DNA from 2 places in the Phyllobacterium sp. 01N428 genome. Region 1 is predicted to be linked to the other one. Evidence: riboswitches for the same ligand, from Rfam matches in the RefSeq annotation. Region 1 holds a riboswitch; the other holds the start of a gene.
The links. Region 1 has a riboswitch for S-adenosylmethionine ahead of AC1DNI_RS04255 (O-succinylhomoserine sulfhydrylase). Riboswitches for the same ligand answer to the same signal wherever they lie in the genome.

Region 1 (7,759 bases):
TCCGTGCTGTATTCGGTCTGCAAAGCGGTCGCGCCGATGCTGCGGCTGACGACGCGGGTCGCGACATGCCCCGACGAACCGCCGCTGCGCGCGCCGGATGACCCCGTGTTGATCTTCTTGCTGCGTGTCTGGGTGGACGTGGTCTTGCCCCGCCCGGACAGCTTCAGCCTGTGAACCTTGCCGATGACCGCATTGCGGCTGACACCGCCCAGCTGTGCTGCGATCTGGCTTGCACTCAGACCTTCGGCCCAAAGTTTCTTCAGCTGTTCTACGCGCTCATCTGTCCAGTTCATCGTTTTCCTAGCTCCATATGGGGCTTGTTTATGTAGACTCCGGACTGAATCCTTCCTCGCATCTGGATTGCTCCAGATTGGTTCGATACCATATCTATTCAGATGACGAGGACGCCGTACGAAATCTAGCTTTTTCGATTACCAAGCTACAATATGCGATGACTCTGTGACAAGAGTCGGGCGCCGATCCCAGGGGTGCTTTTTTGGGTTTTCCCCAACTTGCGCGATAGACTGTTGCAGAAATGACGAATTGCAGAGTCGGTGGCAAATATTCCAGCGAATACGCGCAGAAGTTGTAGTTAATGGATCGGCTCATCCGGTTCGTGTTGGTGATGAATGGGATCAAAAGTGTTCATTTGACAATTGGGGTTCGAATGACGATATTACTGGCATATGGCCGCCCTCAAAATGGCATTGTGGGGCGGCTTTTTGATTTCAACACGGCCGTTTCTTCTTTGTAATCAGCAGTTTCGGCAAACAGGGTATTGGAGGCCCGTAACGATATGACGGACGCAATCGCGCAACCGCTTTACGACACTTTTGCTCGTGCGGATCTGCGCTTTGAGCGAGGTGAGGGTGTGTGGCTGGTGACCGAAACCGGCGAGCGCTATCTCGACTTCGCCGCAGGCATTGCCGTTAATTCGCTCGGCCATTCGCATCCCCATCTCGTCGAAGCGCTGAAGAGCCAGGGCGAAAAACTGTGGCACGTCTCCAACGTCTACGAGATCCCCGGCCAGCGCCGTCTCGGCCAGCGTCTTGTCGACGCGACTTTCGCCGACAAGGTGTTCTTTACCAATTCCGGTGCGGAAGCGCTTGAATGCGCGATCAAGACCGCGCGGCGCTACCACTATGTCAACGGCAATCCCGAACGGTTTCGCATCATCACCTTCGAAGGCGCGTTCCATGGCCGCACGCTGGCAACGATCGCGGCTGGCGGCCAGGAAAAATACCTTGAAGGTTTTGGACCCAAGGTCGAGGGTTTCGACCAGGTGCCTTTCGGTGACGAAAAGGCCTTGAAGGCTGCCATCGGGCCGGAGACGGCTGCCATCTTGATCGAGCCGATCCAGGGAGAGGGCGGCGTACGCCCCGTCCCGGATGAAGATCTGCGCGCTCTGCGCAAGCTCTGCGACGATGAGGGTATTTTGCTGATCCTCGATGAAGTGCAGACCGGCGTCGGTCGAACCGGCAAGCTGTTCGCCCATGAGTGGTCGGGCATCAGGCCGGATATCATGGCGGTCGCAAAGGGCATCGGCGGCGGCTTTCCGCTTGGCGCCTGCCTTGCCACGGCCGAAGCCGCAAAGGGCATGACCGCGGGGGTTCATGGGACGACCTACGGCGGCAATCCGCTTGCCATGGCCGTCGGCAACGCCGTGCTCGACGTCATCCTGGAGGAGGGCTTCCTCGAACACGTCCAGAAGATTGCCCTCACGATGAAGCAGGGCCTTGCGTCCATTGCCGACCGCTATCCGGCCGTAATTTCGGAAGTGCGCGGCCGCGGCCTCTTGATTGGCCTTAAAAGCGTCGTGCCCAATACGACGCTGGTCCAGGCATTGCGCGACGAGCATTTTCTGACGGTCGGCGCCGGTGACAACGTCATTCGCCTGCTTCCACCTCTGGTTGCATCTGAAGAAGAGGCGCGCGAGGCGCTTTCACGCATCGAGACCGCGGCCGAACGCCTTTCGGTTGCCGCCAGACAGAAGAGCGCGTGAGGGGCCAGCCATGACAATCAAGCAGGACCTCCGGCATTTTACCGACCTTTCAGCGCTCTCGTCCGGCGATCTGCGCACGATCCTTGACGACGCCCGCGAACGCAAGACACGGCTGAAAGCCGGCAATATCGAAAAGCCATTTGCCGGCAAAGTATTGGCTATGATCTTCGACAAGCCGTCGACGCGCACACGCGTTTCCTTCGATGTCGGCATGCGCCAGCTCGGCGGCGAAACCATCATGCTGACCGGTTCGGAGATGCAGCTTGGCCGCAGCGAAACCATTGCCGATACGGCAAAGGTGCTATCGCGCTATGTCGACATCATCATGATGCGCACGACGACGCATGACCGCCTGACCGAAATGGCGCAAAACGCCACGGTGCCCGTCATCAATGCTTTGACGGATGACACGCATCCCTGCCAGATCATGGCGGATATCATGACGTTCGAGGAACATCGCGGGCCGGTGCAGGGCAAGACGTTCGCCTGGACGGGCGACGGCAACAATGTACTGCACTCGCTGGTCGAGGCGGCAGCCCGTTTCGATTTCAATCTCAATATCGCAACGCCGGATGGCAGCGAACCCAGCAGCAAATATCTTGACTGGGCCCGCGGCGCCGGCGGCAAGATCAAGCTAACCACCGACCCGGTCGCTGCGGTCAAGGACGTCGATTGCATCGTCACCGACACCTGGGTGTCGATGGGACAGGAAGGGCGTGCCCGCGGCCATAACGTGTTCATGCCCTATCAGGTCAACGATGCATTGATGCAGCATGCCAATCCCGACGCTCTGTTCATGCACTGCCTGCCCGCGCATCGCGGCGAAGAGGTAACCGACTCCGTCATCGACGGACCGCATTCGGTGGTCTTTGATGAGGCGGAAAACCGGCTGCACGCGCAGAAGGCAATTCTCGCATGGTGTCTTGAAGGAGGACGTTCCAGTGTCTGATACCGGAATTCGTTCCGACGAATATGTATTTGCCGGCGACGACGCCGTTGTGCCGTTTCAGGTTGCGGATCTCGATGCCCGCGGCCGTGCGGTGCAATTGGGGCCGACGCTCGATGAGATCCTCAATCGCCACGACTATCCCGAACCCGTTGCAAAGCTGCTCGCCGAAGCCATCGTTTTGACCGTGCTGCTTGGTACCTCGCTGAAGTTCGACGGCAAGTTCATCTTCCAGTCGCAGTCGGATGGCCCCGTCGACATGCTGGTCGTCGATTTCCGCACGCCAAATTCCGTGCGCGCCTATGCGCGCTACGACGAGGAACGTCTGGCGGAGGCGATTGCCGAGCACCGTACCGCCCAGGAGGAATTGATCGGCAGCGGCACGCTCGCGCTGACCGTGGACCAGGGCGAATACACACAACGCTACCAGGGCATCGTCGCACTCGACGGCTCGAACCTCGAAGAGATTGCCAAGACCTACTTCCGCCAGTCGGAGCAGATTCCGACCGATGTGCGCCTCTCCGTCGCCAAGCTCGTGGAGCGAGGCCCGGACGGCAAGCCTGTCGAACAATGGCGCGCCGGCGGTCTCATCGTGCAGTTCCTGCCGGAATCCGAGCTTCGCATGCGCCAGCGGGACCTGCCGGCCGGCGATGCGCCGAGCAATGAGGAGGACGAGTTTTTCGAGGATGACGACTGGGCCGAAATCAAGGCGCTGGTCGCGACGATCGAGAGCTCTGAACTGACCGATCCGCAGGTTGGCGCGGAACGTCTGCTCTATCGGCTGTTCCACGAGCGCGGCGTCCGCGTCTTCGATGCGGTCCGCGTCAACGACGACTGCTCCTGTTCGCGCGAGAAGATTGCCGGCGTGCTCTCAGGCTTCACGGCCGAAGAGATCGAGGACAGTATCGAAGACGGCAAGATCAGCGTCACCTGCGAATTCTGCTCGACGCACTACGAGTTCGATCCGGGCGAGTTCCTGCCGAAAAACTGACCGATCCGGCGGTCAGACCCGCATCGAAGCCGTCATTTCATGGATGACGGTGACGGCGATCAGAACAACGACGAACCCGCCGATAATCAGCCATAACGGCCATGGCTTTGGCGATTTCTTGGCAAACAGGCCGACAATCAGTCCGGGGACCAGGGCAAGGCCGAACAATCGGCTGGCCGCGTCGGAGGCGCTGGTGAAACTCGGTAGGGTATAGCCGAGGAAATAGGCGCCGATCGCCAGTGCGAAGACGATAGCGGAGCAGGTGAGGGCCTTCAGATAGGGCGCGTTGGTGCGTTCGGTTTCGGCCATCAGTTCAAGGTCCGCAATTGATCGGGAAGGTCGAGCGAGAAGGCCGGAATTTCGATATCGAAGCGCTCGCCTGACGTTGTCTGCATCGAATAGCGCCCGACCATGACCCCTGATGTCGTCGTCAGCGGACAGCCGGATGAATATTGGAAGGAGTCGCCCGGATCGAGAATGGGTTGCTCGCCGATGACGCCCGGTCCGCGGACCTCCTCGATATGGCCGTTGCCATCGGTGATCCTCCAGTAGCGGGCGCGCAATTGCACCGTCAGGTCCGAGTCATTGGCAATGGTTATCCGGTAGCCCCAGACATAGCGATTTTCCTCCGGGTTGGATTGATCCTCCAGATAGAACGGCTCGACCGTCACTTCGATATCGCGCGTTGTCGCCTTGTACATGCCTGCTCTCGATTTCACTCCTTGATATCGCCACTCACGGCCGATGCGTCAACCATTACTGGTCACGGATCGAACTAAAACCTTCGTCGGTCACGGTTCATTTGGTAGGATCGGGGATGCAAAAGGAGCCAGTCATGATGACCCTGGAAGCCTTCGCCGCCATGGCGCACTCATTTCCGGAAAGCACGCAACGCAGCCACTTTGGCACAACCGATTTTCGTGTGAGCAACAAAATCTTCGCCACCTTGCGTCCGGAAAAGCAGCGCGGGGTTCTGATGCTGACGCGAGACGACCAGGCCATGATGCGCGAGACCTCTGCAGACATGTTCGAACAGGTGCCGGGCGGCTGGGGCGAGAAAGGTGCGACCTTTGTCATCCTCGCCATGGCCGAGCCAGATGTCGTGCGCCATGCCATGGCCATGGCGTGGCGGAAGGCCGCGCCAAAATCAGTGTCGGTGCGCCACCAGCTATAGCCAGGCCCTAGCGCGATGCGTTCAGTGCCGTATCGAGATCGTCGATGAGATCATCGACGTCTTCGAGACCGACGGAAAGCCGCAGCAGTCCATCGGATATGCCGAGCTCGGCACGGGCCTCGTCCGTCAGGTTCTTGTGCGTCGTCGTTGTCGGGTGGGTGATAAGGCTCTTTGAATCGCCGAGATTGTTGGAGATCTGGATGATCTCCAGTGCATTTTCGACCGCAAACGTAGCCTTCTTGCCGCCCTTGACCTCGAAGGCGATCAGCGTCGAGCCACCGCTCATCTGCTTGGCGACGATATCTGCCTGCGGGTGATCGGCGCGGCCGGGATAAAGCACTTTCGAGACGGCCTGATGTCCGGCAAGGAAGTCGGCAATCTTGGCTGCATTGTTCGTCTGCTGGTGTACGCGCACGGCAAGCGTTTCGAGCCCCTTCAGCATGACCCAGGAATTGAACGGGCTAAGCCCGGGTCCCGTGTGGCGGAAATATTCGTGCAGGTTTTCGTCGATCCACTGCTTGTCCGATAGGATCATGCCGCCGAGGCAGCGGCCGTGGCCGTCAATATGCTTGGTCGTCGAATAGATGACGATGTGGGCGCCGAGTTCGAGCGGCTTTTGAAAGAGCGGCGTTGCGAACACATTGTCGACGATCAGCTTGGCGCCAACGGAGTTCGCGACCCTGGCGACGGCTGCAATATCGATGACTTCGAGCGTCGGATTGGTCGGGCTTTCGAGGAACATCACCTTGGTGTTGGGGCGAACCGCCTTTTCCCAATTCTCGATCCTGGAGCCGTCGATCAGCGTGAAGTCAACGCCATAGCGCGGCAGCATGGTCTCGATGATGTAGCGACAGGAGCCGAACATCGCCCGTGCGGCAAGCACGTGGTCACCGGCTCGCACCTGGCAGAGGATTGCGGCAGCAACGGCGGCCATCCCCGAAGCGGTGGCGCGCGCATCTTCCGCGCCTTCAAGGGCGCACATGCGCTTTTCGAACATGTCGGTCGTGGGATTGGCATAGCGCGAATAGATGAATCCGGGCTCTTCGCCCTTGAAACGCGCCTCGGCCGCTTCTGCGGACGGGTAAACGAAGCCTTGCGTCAGGAACAGGGCTTCGGAGGTTTCCCCGAAGCCGGAACGCAGGGTGCCGGCATGGACGAGCTGGGTGGCGGGACGCAGTTTGCGGGTGGTATCCTTGGTCATCGCTGTCTCAATCTGCCAGAAAACTGGCCAATAAAAAACCGGCCTTGCGGGTATCGCAAAAAGGCCGGACGAGACCGGGCCTCTTTTAGCAAATTATTTTACGTGGCTGCAAGCCGGCCGGCCAAATCACCACGGGATAAAAGTGCTTTAATCCTCTTGGCCGCTTGCGTCAATCGGGTGAGGCGCTAAAGCTTTTCGTCTCTTTGTATGGATGGTCGACATGGCGAGACGAGAAGCGGGCATATTGGCCGATAGCGGCATCAGGGCGCTGTTTGAGGCGCGAGCACTCAAGACCGAGCGCGAATTCGACGTCGACCAGATCCAGCCTGCGAGCCTCGATCTGCGCCTCGGCAAGCGCGCCTACCGCGTACGCGCGAGCTTCATGCCGGGCCCGGGCACGCCGGTCATCGACAAGCTCGACCGCCTGAAACTGCACGAAATCGATCTGACCGAGGGCGCGGTCCTCGAGACCGGCTGCGTCTATATCGTTCCGCTCCTTGAAAGCCTGGCGCTGCCTGGCGAGGTTTCAGCCTCCGCCAATCCGAAGAGTTCGACCGGGCGCCTCGATATCTTCACACGGGTCATCGTCGATGGCGCGCAGGAGTTCGACAAGGTTCCGGCCGGCTACCATGGCCCGCTTTACCTTGAAGTCAGCCCGCGCACCTTTCCGATCGTTGCCCGCACCGGCTCGCGCCTGTCGCAGATCCGCTTCCGGACCGGGCGCGCGCAACTGGAGGAAACAGAGCTTGCGGAACTTCACGCCGCCGAGACGCTCGTTGCCTCCGAAACCCCCAATATTTCCGGGGGTGGCATTGCCCTTTCAATCGACCTGACCGGCGACCAGAATGGCCTTGTCGGCTATCGCGGCAAGCATCATACAAGTGTCGTCGATGTCGACCGGCGCGGCGTCCACGATCTCTTCGACTTCTGGGAGCCGATCCATGATCGCGGCGCCCGGGAACTCGTGCTCGATCCCGATGAGTTCTATATCCTCGTCTCGCGCGAAGCGGTTCACGTGCCGCCGCTCTATGCCGCCGAGATGACGCCGTTCGACCCGCTGGTGGGCGAATTCCGCGTGCACTATGCCGGTTTCTTCGATCCGGGCTTCGGCCACACGGCGGCGGGTGGCACCGGCAGCCGCGCGGTGCTCGAAGTGCGCAGCCATGAAGTGCCGTTCATTCTCGAACACGGACAAATCGTCGGACGCCTGATCTACGAGCATATGCTGGAGCGCCCGCGCGCCCTCTATGGAACTGATCTCGGCTCCAACTACCAGGCGCAGGGCCTGAAGCTTTCAAAGCACTTCCGGTGACGGCGGAGCCCGCTCGCGACCCCTTGACAAAGACCGCTATCAACGGTCACTGATAGTAAAATGCGGGTGTAGCTCAATGGTAGAGCAGCAGCTTCCCAAGCTGAATACGAGGGTTCGATTCCCTTCACCCGCT
Region 2 (7,759 bases), on a different contig from region 1:
ACAGATAGGTGAAGGAATGTGCCGGCTATGCCTTTCCTAATTATTTCGAATGGCTGGCAATAGCCTACGCAATTTCCCTGACAGCAGCGCCGGCGCTCAGCCTGCCTTGCGGGTTCACCAAAGATGGACGTCCGGTCGGACTACAGATCGTCGGCCGCACCCGCGCCGAGGGACAGGTACTTGCTGCCGCCCGTGCACTGGAACTCCTTTTGGACCTTCATCCACCGACGCCGATAGACCCACGACCGCCGCGCCACGTTTGATTTTATGGATGTCAGTCCGAAAGCCAGGTCTTGGGCGCCAGGCCTATAGTTGCACACCGACGGGTGATTACTGTTTGTATCCCTTTGCCTGCATGCAGCTATTGATCAGATTGGCTTCTTCCTTCCGTCTGGCAGAACTATCGGAAGCCAAGGAAGCCGTTGCACTCGCGGCCTGGTATTTGCACTGCACCATATCATTGTCTGCCGGAGTCGCCGGAGCCTCGCTATGGACCCACTTTTTTTCGGAAGAAGCACACGATGCGAGCACCATGAGCGGAACCACGATCAGCAGGATACGGCTCCGTGAAAGTTGCTTAGAAAACGTGTCGTTTGAATTTGTAACTGCATTGCGCATCGTTCGAATTCCTCATTTCATGGGTCTATGCTGTGTACGAAGCCTCCCATTTGGTGGCCGACGCGGGTATTCCGTAGTGCAACACTATCGTATTTGCTGTTGATAGTCCCGTAATCGCTGCCGCTCACTCCCGGCATCTTCATACTCCACCTCTTTCCGAACGATGCATTACTTGCAAATGTGGCGATACCGCAGCATTTGTCTCTATCGCCTGCGTCCCATGGAACAGACAGGTTTGGCCCGCGTTCCCTCACTGAACCATTAATCATTTACGGTTCTAATGACGACGATTGCGGCAGATATGTTTTCAGGCGGCTGGCTCTTCTATGCCCTGACTGCGATGGCTCTCATTGTCGGAGTGTGGCTGTTTTTCATTTTACGCCAGCATATGAGATGATCGATCGGCATGAACAATAATAGAGCCTGGTATCTCCGGATTGCCGCTTTTGCCCTGATCCTGATCGTGTTCCTGGGCGCGAGCGTTTACTTCCTTCCGTCTTGAAGGGTGCAAAAAGCCGGATATTCAACATCAACACGTAATTTTGGAAGGGGCGCGGTTTCTTAGGTGAATACTGATGGAGGGTGTATACTGCTCAACGGAGGATATATGCTAAAAACCTATTATAATTGCCCTATTTCCGATGAACCTGTTCATGAAGTGCTACCCCGAGACGGCGATTTCGTTGAATTCTTCTGCCCAACCTGCGGACAGTTTCGGATTTCAAATAAATCGATCAAATCGATGCGCCACAGATCGCGCGGCGAGAGAGAGGCCATGCTGACCGACGCCAGGCGCGATGCTCAAGGCGGAGATGGCATTCCGCTCATAAGAGACAGCCATTCACATGCGAGGAAAACAGATGACCAACGATAAGACGACTTCCACATGGAAGAACCGCCCTCCGGGCAAAATCGGAGAAACCTACACTGTCGATCACCTCATGGAAGCGTTTAACCTCAACAGGGATGATGCCGAACAGTTGATCATCAAATTCAACGGTGATTGCGAGCGGATCAATGCTTCGGTCAGCGCGCGAAAGAGTCGCCGTTAACCACATTTTTTTCGAGCCCCTTTTGCTCACGCTAAAAAGGGCACAATCCTATGGCCTTGCAGGCAAGACATTTCTTTCGACTGCAATCAATCTCCTGTCACAAATGAAGGAAACCGATGACGCTATACCTATGGTATTTCATCGTTCTAGGCGGCCCCGTCTTATTGGGCGCCATAATCGCATTCGATATGATGAAGCGCAGGCAATCTGCCAAGCTCAACGGGAAAGCTCAGGCCATCAAAAAGCTTTGTCCCGCGGAATAAGCCAATCGCTGATTTGCAGCCCCCACTAAAAAGCCCCCTGCCCTACCCACTCGCTTCCTGGAGTGTGTTCTCTCACTTCCGATCACGCGGCGTGCCATAGGCCGCGTCGCGCGGTCGCGAGTACTGATCTATTCTTGGCAAGGTATCGTCGAAGGCAATCCAGGGAAGCTTCAACTGCCAATAGGCATGCGCAGCGGGGGCGAAATGTTCAGGATGATCGAAGAAGCCGATCGTCAAATATATCTCGCCGGCTATGCCCTCATCCTCATACCCGATTGAGGTGCCACAGGTACCGCAGAAGCTGCGCACTACCCCACTCGTTCTTGAGAAGGTCTTTGGTGGCTCATGCGTAAAGCGAAATTGTGCCGTTTTGTAACCCACCCAGATCGTCAGCGGTGATCCGATCGCGCGGCGACAATCATCGTCGTGATCGTAGCAGATCCAGAACGGTTCGCCCTCGGCTTCGGCGGTGACTTGCCCGCAAAAGCAGGCGCACGTTTCCAGCCTTTGTGTCATTCATTTCGAACCAATTGCCTGAAATTTAGTTCCGCGTCGGTTAATTTGCATTTATACATTTTGGATCGATTGCCAAGAATTGGGACCAAGCGAATAAAGATTTGGTCTCGCGATGGTGTAGCATTATTTTGACGGCCGCTTGGCAACATGCACCACGTCGGGGGAATCCATATGAAGAGCAGTGTCAGAGCCTGGTTTATCTTTGCTTTGGTTTTCATTGCGGCCGCGATAATCTATTTTGGCGTACCACTCATTTGGCATGCCTTGTTTGATCGTCCAGCATAGCCAAGGCGAACGTCCGCTTCCTCTAACGCCTTTCCGGAGAAATGATGAGGAAACTCAGTTTAACGAGATCTGCTATGTGGGGCGCTATACTTGGATGCCTGCTGATGGCCATATGGATACTCTATACCGGCAGGGCGCGAAGCGTTCCCGCAACAGGATATCTTGTCGAGCTTCTCGGAGGGGCAGCGGTCGGAGCCGGACTGCTATCCCTCATCGTATGGCTTGTCGGATCGGCTGCGCGCCAGAAATAGCAATCGGACGATCGCCGCCGATTTTTTCTGTCATCATGGTCTGAAAAGAGGGACGCAGTTCATGTTCTACGCCATCTTGGCCTATCACGAGGAAGAGATTGTCGAATCATGGTCGAAAGAGGAGGACGCATCGTTGATGGCCGAACTTCTGGAAATCGGCGACCGCCTTGTAAAGGAAAAGAGCCTGGGCCCGGCGGCCCGCCTTGGGCCGACCCGGCGCGCTGTCACATTGCGCGGCAAGGGAGCCGGTATCGTCACTGACGGGCCGTTTACAGAAACAAAGGAGCAATTGCTTGGCTTCTATGTTGTTGAGTGCCCTGCAATTGAGGGGGCGATCGCCATTGCCCGCGACTTGCGCCGTGCCAACCCGACTGCCGTCTATGAAATCCGCCCGGTCTTGCTCTACCAGTCAGGGGCGACGCTAACGGACGGCGATTGATTGGCGCTCCCGGTAAAGACGTTTTTTCGCTTTGAAGGCGGCAGAACCTCCGCAAACGCCGGACACCGTACAGAAGAGACTTGCGAAGTTGTGATCGTCTGCGTAGAAGTGGCTTCGACATCAAGAGTTGGGTTGACGCCCAACGCCAACCTGCGCTCCGGGCAAGGTGGTACTTCCGTTAGGGAGGATGTGGCCGAACCGGCAATTATACGGATTTAGCTACCGGCGTCTGTCCAGCGAACCAACAGGAACGCGCGATAATGCCGATAAAGATCCCCGACGATTTGCCCGCACGCCGCCAGCTCGAAGCCGAAGGCGTCAATATCATGCGCGAACGGGACGCGGTGCGTCAGGATATAAGGCCACTGCGGATCGGATTGCTCAATCTGATGCCGAACAAGATCAGCACGGAAACGCAGATCGCAAGGCTGGTCGGCGCAACGCCGCTGCAGATCGAACTCACCCTCGTTAGGATAACCAATTACGTGGCGCGCAACACGCCGGTCACGCACATGGCATCATTCTACCGTGCCTGGGAGCAAGTCCGTGCCGAGCGGTTTGACGGATTTATCATTACCGGCGCGCCGGTCGAGCATCTGGCCTTTGAAGACGTGCAATATTGGGATGAGCTCCGCCACATTTTCGATTGGACGCAGTCGCATGTCCATCACTGCCTGACTATCTGCTGGGCAGCCCAAGCTGCACTTTGGCATTTTCACGGCATCCCGAAGCACCATTTGTCGGCAAAGGCTTTCGGCATCTTCAACCACGGCAACCTCGCGCCCGCTTCGCCATATTTGCGCGGTTTCTCTGATGACGTGCTTATGCCCGTGTCGCGATGGACGGAGGTTCGGCGCGACGACATCCCACAGGGGCGCGGCATAGAGGTGCTACTTGAGGGAGAGGAGACGGGGCTAGGTCTGGTCGATGATCCCTCCTGCCGGTCGCTGCACATGTTCAACCACCTCGAATATGACACGAACTCGCTTGGCGACGAGTATTTCCGCGATCTCGCAAACGCACCGTCAATGCCGCTGCCGCGCAACTACTTTCCCGATGACGACTCGTCACGAAAGCCGGCGAACCGGTGGCGCAGCGCCGCCCATCTGCTTTTCGGCAATTGGATCAATGAGATCTATCAAACCACGCCTTTCCACGTGGACGACATAGGCATGATACCGCGACAACTGGCAGGCTGACGCGATAAGGAATGTCGCTGCTTTATGCGCGGATTCTTTGACTTATGTAAATGATACTGAAGCTTATTTGTATTTAGCTTCCGGTCGACCTTGATGCCATTTGCCCGTCCAGCCTGATTTCGTATTAGAATCTAGGCCGTCCGGATGCCGGGATCATGATAGTGGAAGCGGAAACCCGAAGGTTCCGCGCTTGTTCCCGATGCGCACCACCTCGCACCCTTCATCGGGCATGAGAAACGGAATCTCGCACGCCCTCCCCGACGTCCGTGTCCCATTGATGCCGACGACTGCAATCGACGTTCCGGAAGTCGGTTGGAAATTGGATCAACCGTGTCCAAGTTTCGCTCGTGCGGCTGGCCACCCTGTTGCAGCCCGTCGCCTGGTTACCGGATAGTCTAGCTCGTCAGAACTTCCGTCACCACACGCGACGCGAAGTCGGTGTCGCAAGCTGCGTTGAACGTGAGCGGGTACTTGACTAGCTCCAACTTAGGGACATCTCAGCAAGCGTGGTCTCTGACGCCAAGCGTTTATTGTCGATCTCCCCGTTATCCACTTCCCCCGCCGGGGTGATTGTTGATTGGAGTTGGATCTGTACCATCAGGCTGTGCAAGGCAGAGTCCACCTCCCGACCTTGTGACCCCGAGGGCGCCGCTGGCATCTTTGCCCGCCAGCGGCGCTCCCCCTGTTTTCTGTGCGGGGTACTGTCTTGCTCGGGCGCCGTGTGGCGCCCTAACTTGGTTCAATCCGTCCCAGCCGCATCAACAGGGCGATACAGGCGAATGTCCTGCGAAGGCGTGCAGTCAAATGTCTCGCGGTAAAGCTTCGAGAAACGGCCTGGATTGGCAAAGTGAAAGCGGGCGGCGAGCTCCCTGACAGACATTGCGTCCCCATTCTCGATGATCTTTCGAGCCGCCTCGATACGGCAATCCAGCAGCACCTTCATAGGCGTTACCCCCTTCAGCTTGCGGAACAGGCGTTGCAATGACCGGGTGTTTACACCGACCGCGCTGGCGATATCGGACAGATTGATAGGCTGAAGAAGATTATTGCGAATGAAGTCCTCCGCGGCAGCGAATTGCTGCGAAGGACTTTTGGCCGGGACCGCGCTTGCGCTCGTAGGCGTTGGTTCATCCATTTGGCCTGAATGGGAGGGCGCGGAACCAAAGAGGGCCGTGTCATCTATCATTCTTGATAACTCTTATTGAGTGTTGAGATTCGCAGATCGGCGAGTGCAACCGGATGTTGAAATCGAATTAAGTAAAACGAGTGATTGTGCAAACCTTAAATCAGCCGAGCAAATTTCAAAATTCGACCTTAGATCTATGTCGGGACGTACCGTGTTGACAGCTGTCAACGCTGCGCTTTGGTGACATGAAGTTGACAGCTGTCAACTGACGCCCATGTCAAGTGACGCTATCGACTTCACTATTTGTAAACCACATTTCCATACAGTCAGAGCTTAAATGCACCGGCTTGTAAGCGAGTACTGCAGTGTCCCAGAGCAACGACGCATTCACAACCGAGACTAAATCGCACTGTGTTTCCAGGCGCCAAATTCTGATTGGCGTCGGCTCGCTCGCATTGGCGGGTGTAGGGGGCTGCACCCAAACGACTTTTGAACTGCCCGAAATGAATATCGACCCGCTCCCGACCAGCGGTATCCGCCCGCAAATCAGCGTCGACAAATCCGTGACCGCACCCGACGTCATGTATGCGGCGGTGCAGGAAGGACCTTACTCACTTCCGGCCGTTCCCTATCAGAAAATTCCGGCGCAGTTTCGTCGCCAGATTGTTGTCGACCCGACCGGCGAGCAACCCGGCACGATCGTCGTCCGGTTGCAGGAGCGCTACCTTTATCTTGTCCAGCCAGGTGGTGATGCTATTCGCTACGGGGTCGGCATTGGCAAAGCCGGATTCTTGTGGAGCGGGCGTGCTAATATCCAATACAAGAAGGAGTGGCCGAGGTGGACGCCACCACGCGAAATGATCGGCCGCAAACCCGAACTTGCGAAATACGAAAATGGCATGGAGCCCGGTCCGCAGAATCCGCTGGGCGCCCGCGCACTCTACATCTACAAGGATGGCGTCGATACCGGATACCGCATCCATGGCTCGCCGGAATGGTGGTCCATTGGACAGTCGATGTCCTCTGGCTGTGTCCGCCTTATCAACCAGGACATCATCGATCTTTATAATCGTGTCCCTGGAAAAGCGACGGTCGTGGTTGGCTAACGTCGCCAAAGCGTCTAGACTAGGCGTTAGACCAGCTCGTTGTTCACTCTCTTCAACATTACCGAATCGGCAACGCGGCTGGAAGCGAATGCGCATATAGCTTCCGCTTAACCTTTCGTTTACCATGTTTTCAATGGTTTACGATTCGGCTGATTTTTCACCCTGGGATTTGCTTGCTCCGCTCGTTGCCGCAGAGGACGCTCTTGCACGCCTCGACGACCGGCTTGGACGAAAAGGGGACCTTGGTGAGCCGAGCGGCCGCCGCACGCGGGAAGGGCTGCTGCGGGAAAACGAAGGCTGGATAACCCGCTCTCACTTTATCGAAGCATGCAATGCCTTATGGCTCGCTGGTGAACTCGTCCACACCGAGGACCTTGTGCTTCACGATGCCCGGATGGATATTCGCACCCCAACCCACGAGTTGACCAAGGCACACGCGATCCTGCGTTGCCGGCGTCAGGTCGCGGGCAACGCCCCCGGCTGGGCCCTTAGCGCAAAAGGCATTGCCGCGCTGCGTGGACGCACACTTAGCGAGGCCCCGCTCACGCCCATTATTCCTGTTCATCGCCCGGAGCCGGTTACAGAAATCGCGAAAACCGAAGCCGAGAATGAATTCGAGGACGGCCTGGCCCGCCTCGATACATTGCTGGACCGCACGACGCGGCTTCTCGCAGAGCCCGGAAATTCCGCTTTTCCGAATCCTCCCTCCAGGCAGGGGACAGAACCGCCTCCCTCGGCGGTGACCCCGGACGGCGACCCACTCGTTTATGATCCCGATTGGGACGAAGATGCGCGACTGGATCGTTGGCTCAAGGTGTATGAACGTTCGCATGGCCTGCCGCCGCTGCTTGCGGCAGCTGTGGCCTGGGATGCGTGGGAACAGATCGAGCCGCTACAGCACCAG

Region 2: linked by a shared signal. The riboswitch ahead of AC1DNI_RS14375 (homoserine O-succinyltransferase) and the one ahead of AC1DNI_RS04255 (O-succinylhomoserine sulfhydrylase) in region 1 are both predicted to bind S-adenosylmethionine.

The regions. Positions count from the first base shown of each region.
Region 1 is NZ_JBFTRH010000001.1:888,466-896,224, forward strand. Features, by position in the region: gene AC1DNI_RS04220 (GcrA family cell cycle regulator) at 1-293, opposite strand, end outside; gene AC1DNI_RS04225 (acetylornithine transaminase) at 797-2,002, shown strand; gene argF (ornithine carbamoyltransferase) at 2,013-2,951, shown strand; gene AC1DNI_RS04235 (Hsp33 family molecular chaperone) at 2,944-3,939, shown strand; gene AC1DNI_RS04240 (hypothetical protein) at 3,952-4,248, opposite strand; gene apaG (Co2+/Mg2+ efflux protein ApaG) at 4,248-4,640, opposite strand; gene AC1DNI_RS04250 (MmcQ/YjbR family DNA-binding protein) at 4,775-5,113, shown strand; gene AC1DNI_RS04255 (O-succinylhomoserine sulfhydrylase) at 5,121-6,314, opposite strand; SAM riboswitch at 6,378-6,457, opposite strand; gene AC1DNI_RS04260 (2'-deoxycytidine 5'-triphosphate deaminase) at 6,535-7,626, shown strand; tRNA gene AC1DNI_RS04265 (tRNA-Gly) at 7,689-7,759, shown strand, end outside.
Region 2 is NZ_JBFTRH010000005.1:165,107-172,865, forward strand. Features, by position in the region: partial or broken gene AC1DNI_RS14345 (amidase) at 1-263, shown strand, start outside; gene AC1DNI_RS14350 (hypothetical protein) at 331-618, opposite strand; gene AC1DNI_RS14355 (hypothetical protein) at 1,479-1,670, shown strand; gene AC1DNI_RS14360 (GFA family protein) at 2,006-2,449, opposite strand; gene AC1DNI_RS14365 (hypothetical protein) at 2,839-2,985, shown strand; gene AC1DNI_RS14370 (YciI family protein) at 3,047-3,424, shown strand; SAM-I-IV-variant riboswitch at 3,537-3,643, shown strand; gene AC1DNI_RS14375 (homoserine O-succinyltransferase) at 3,685-4,623, shown strand; gene AC1DNI_RS14380 (helix-turn-helix transcriptional regulator) at 5,363-5,758, opposite strand; gene AC1DNI_RS14385 (L,D-transpeptidase) at 6,115-6,855, shown strand; gene AC1DNI_RS14390 (RHE_PE00001 family protein) at 6,989-7,759, shown strand, end outside.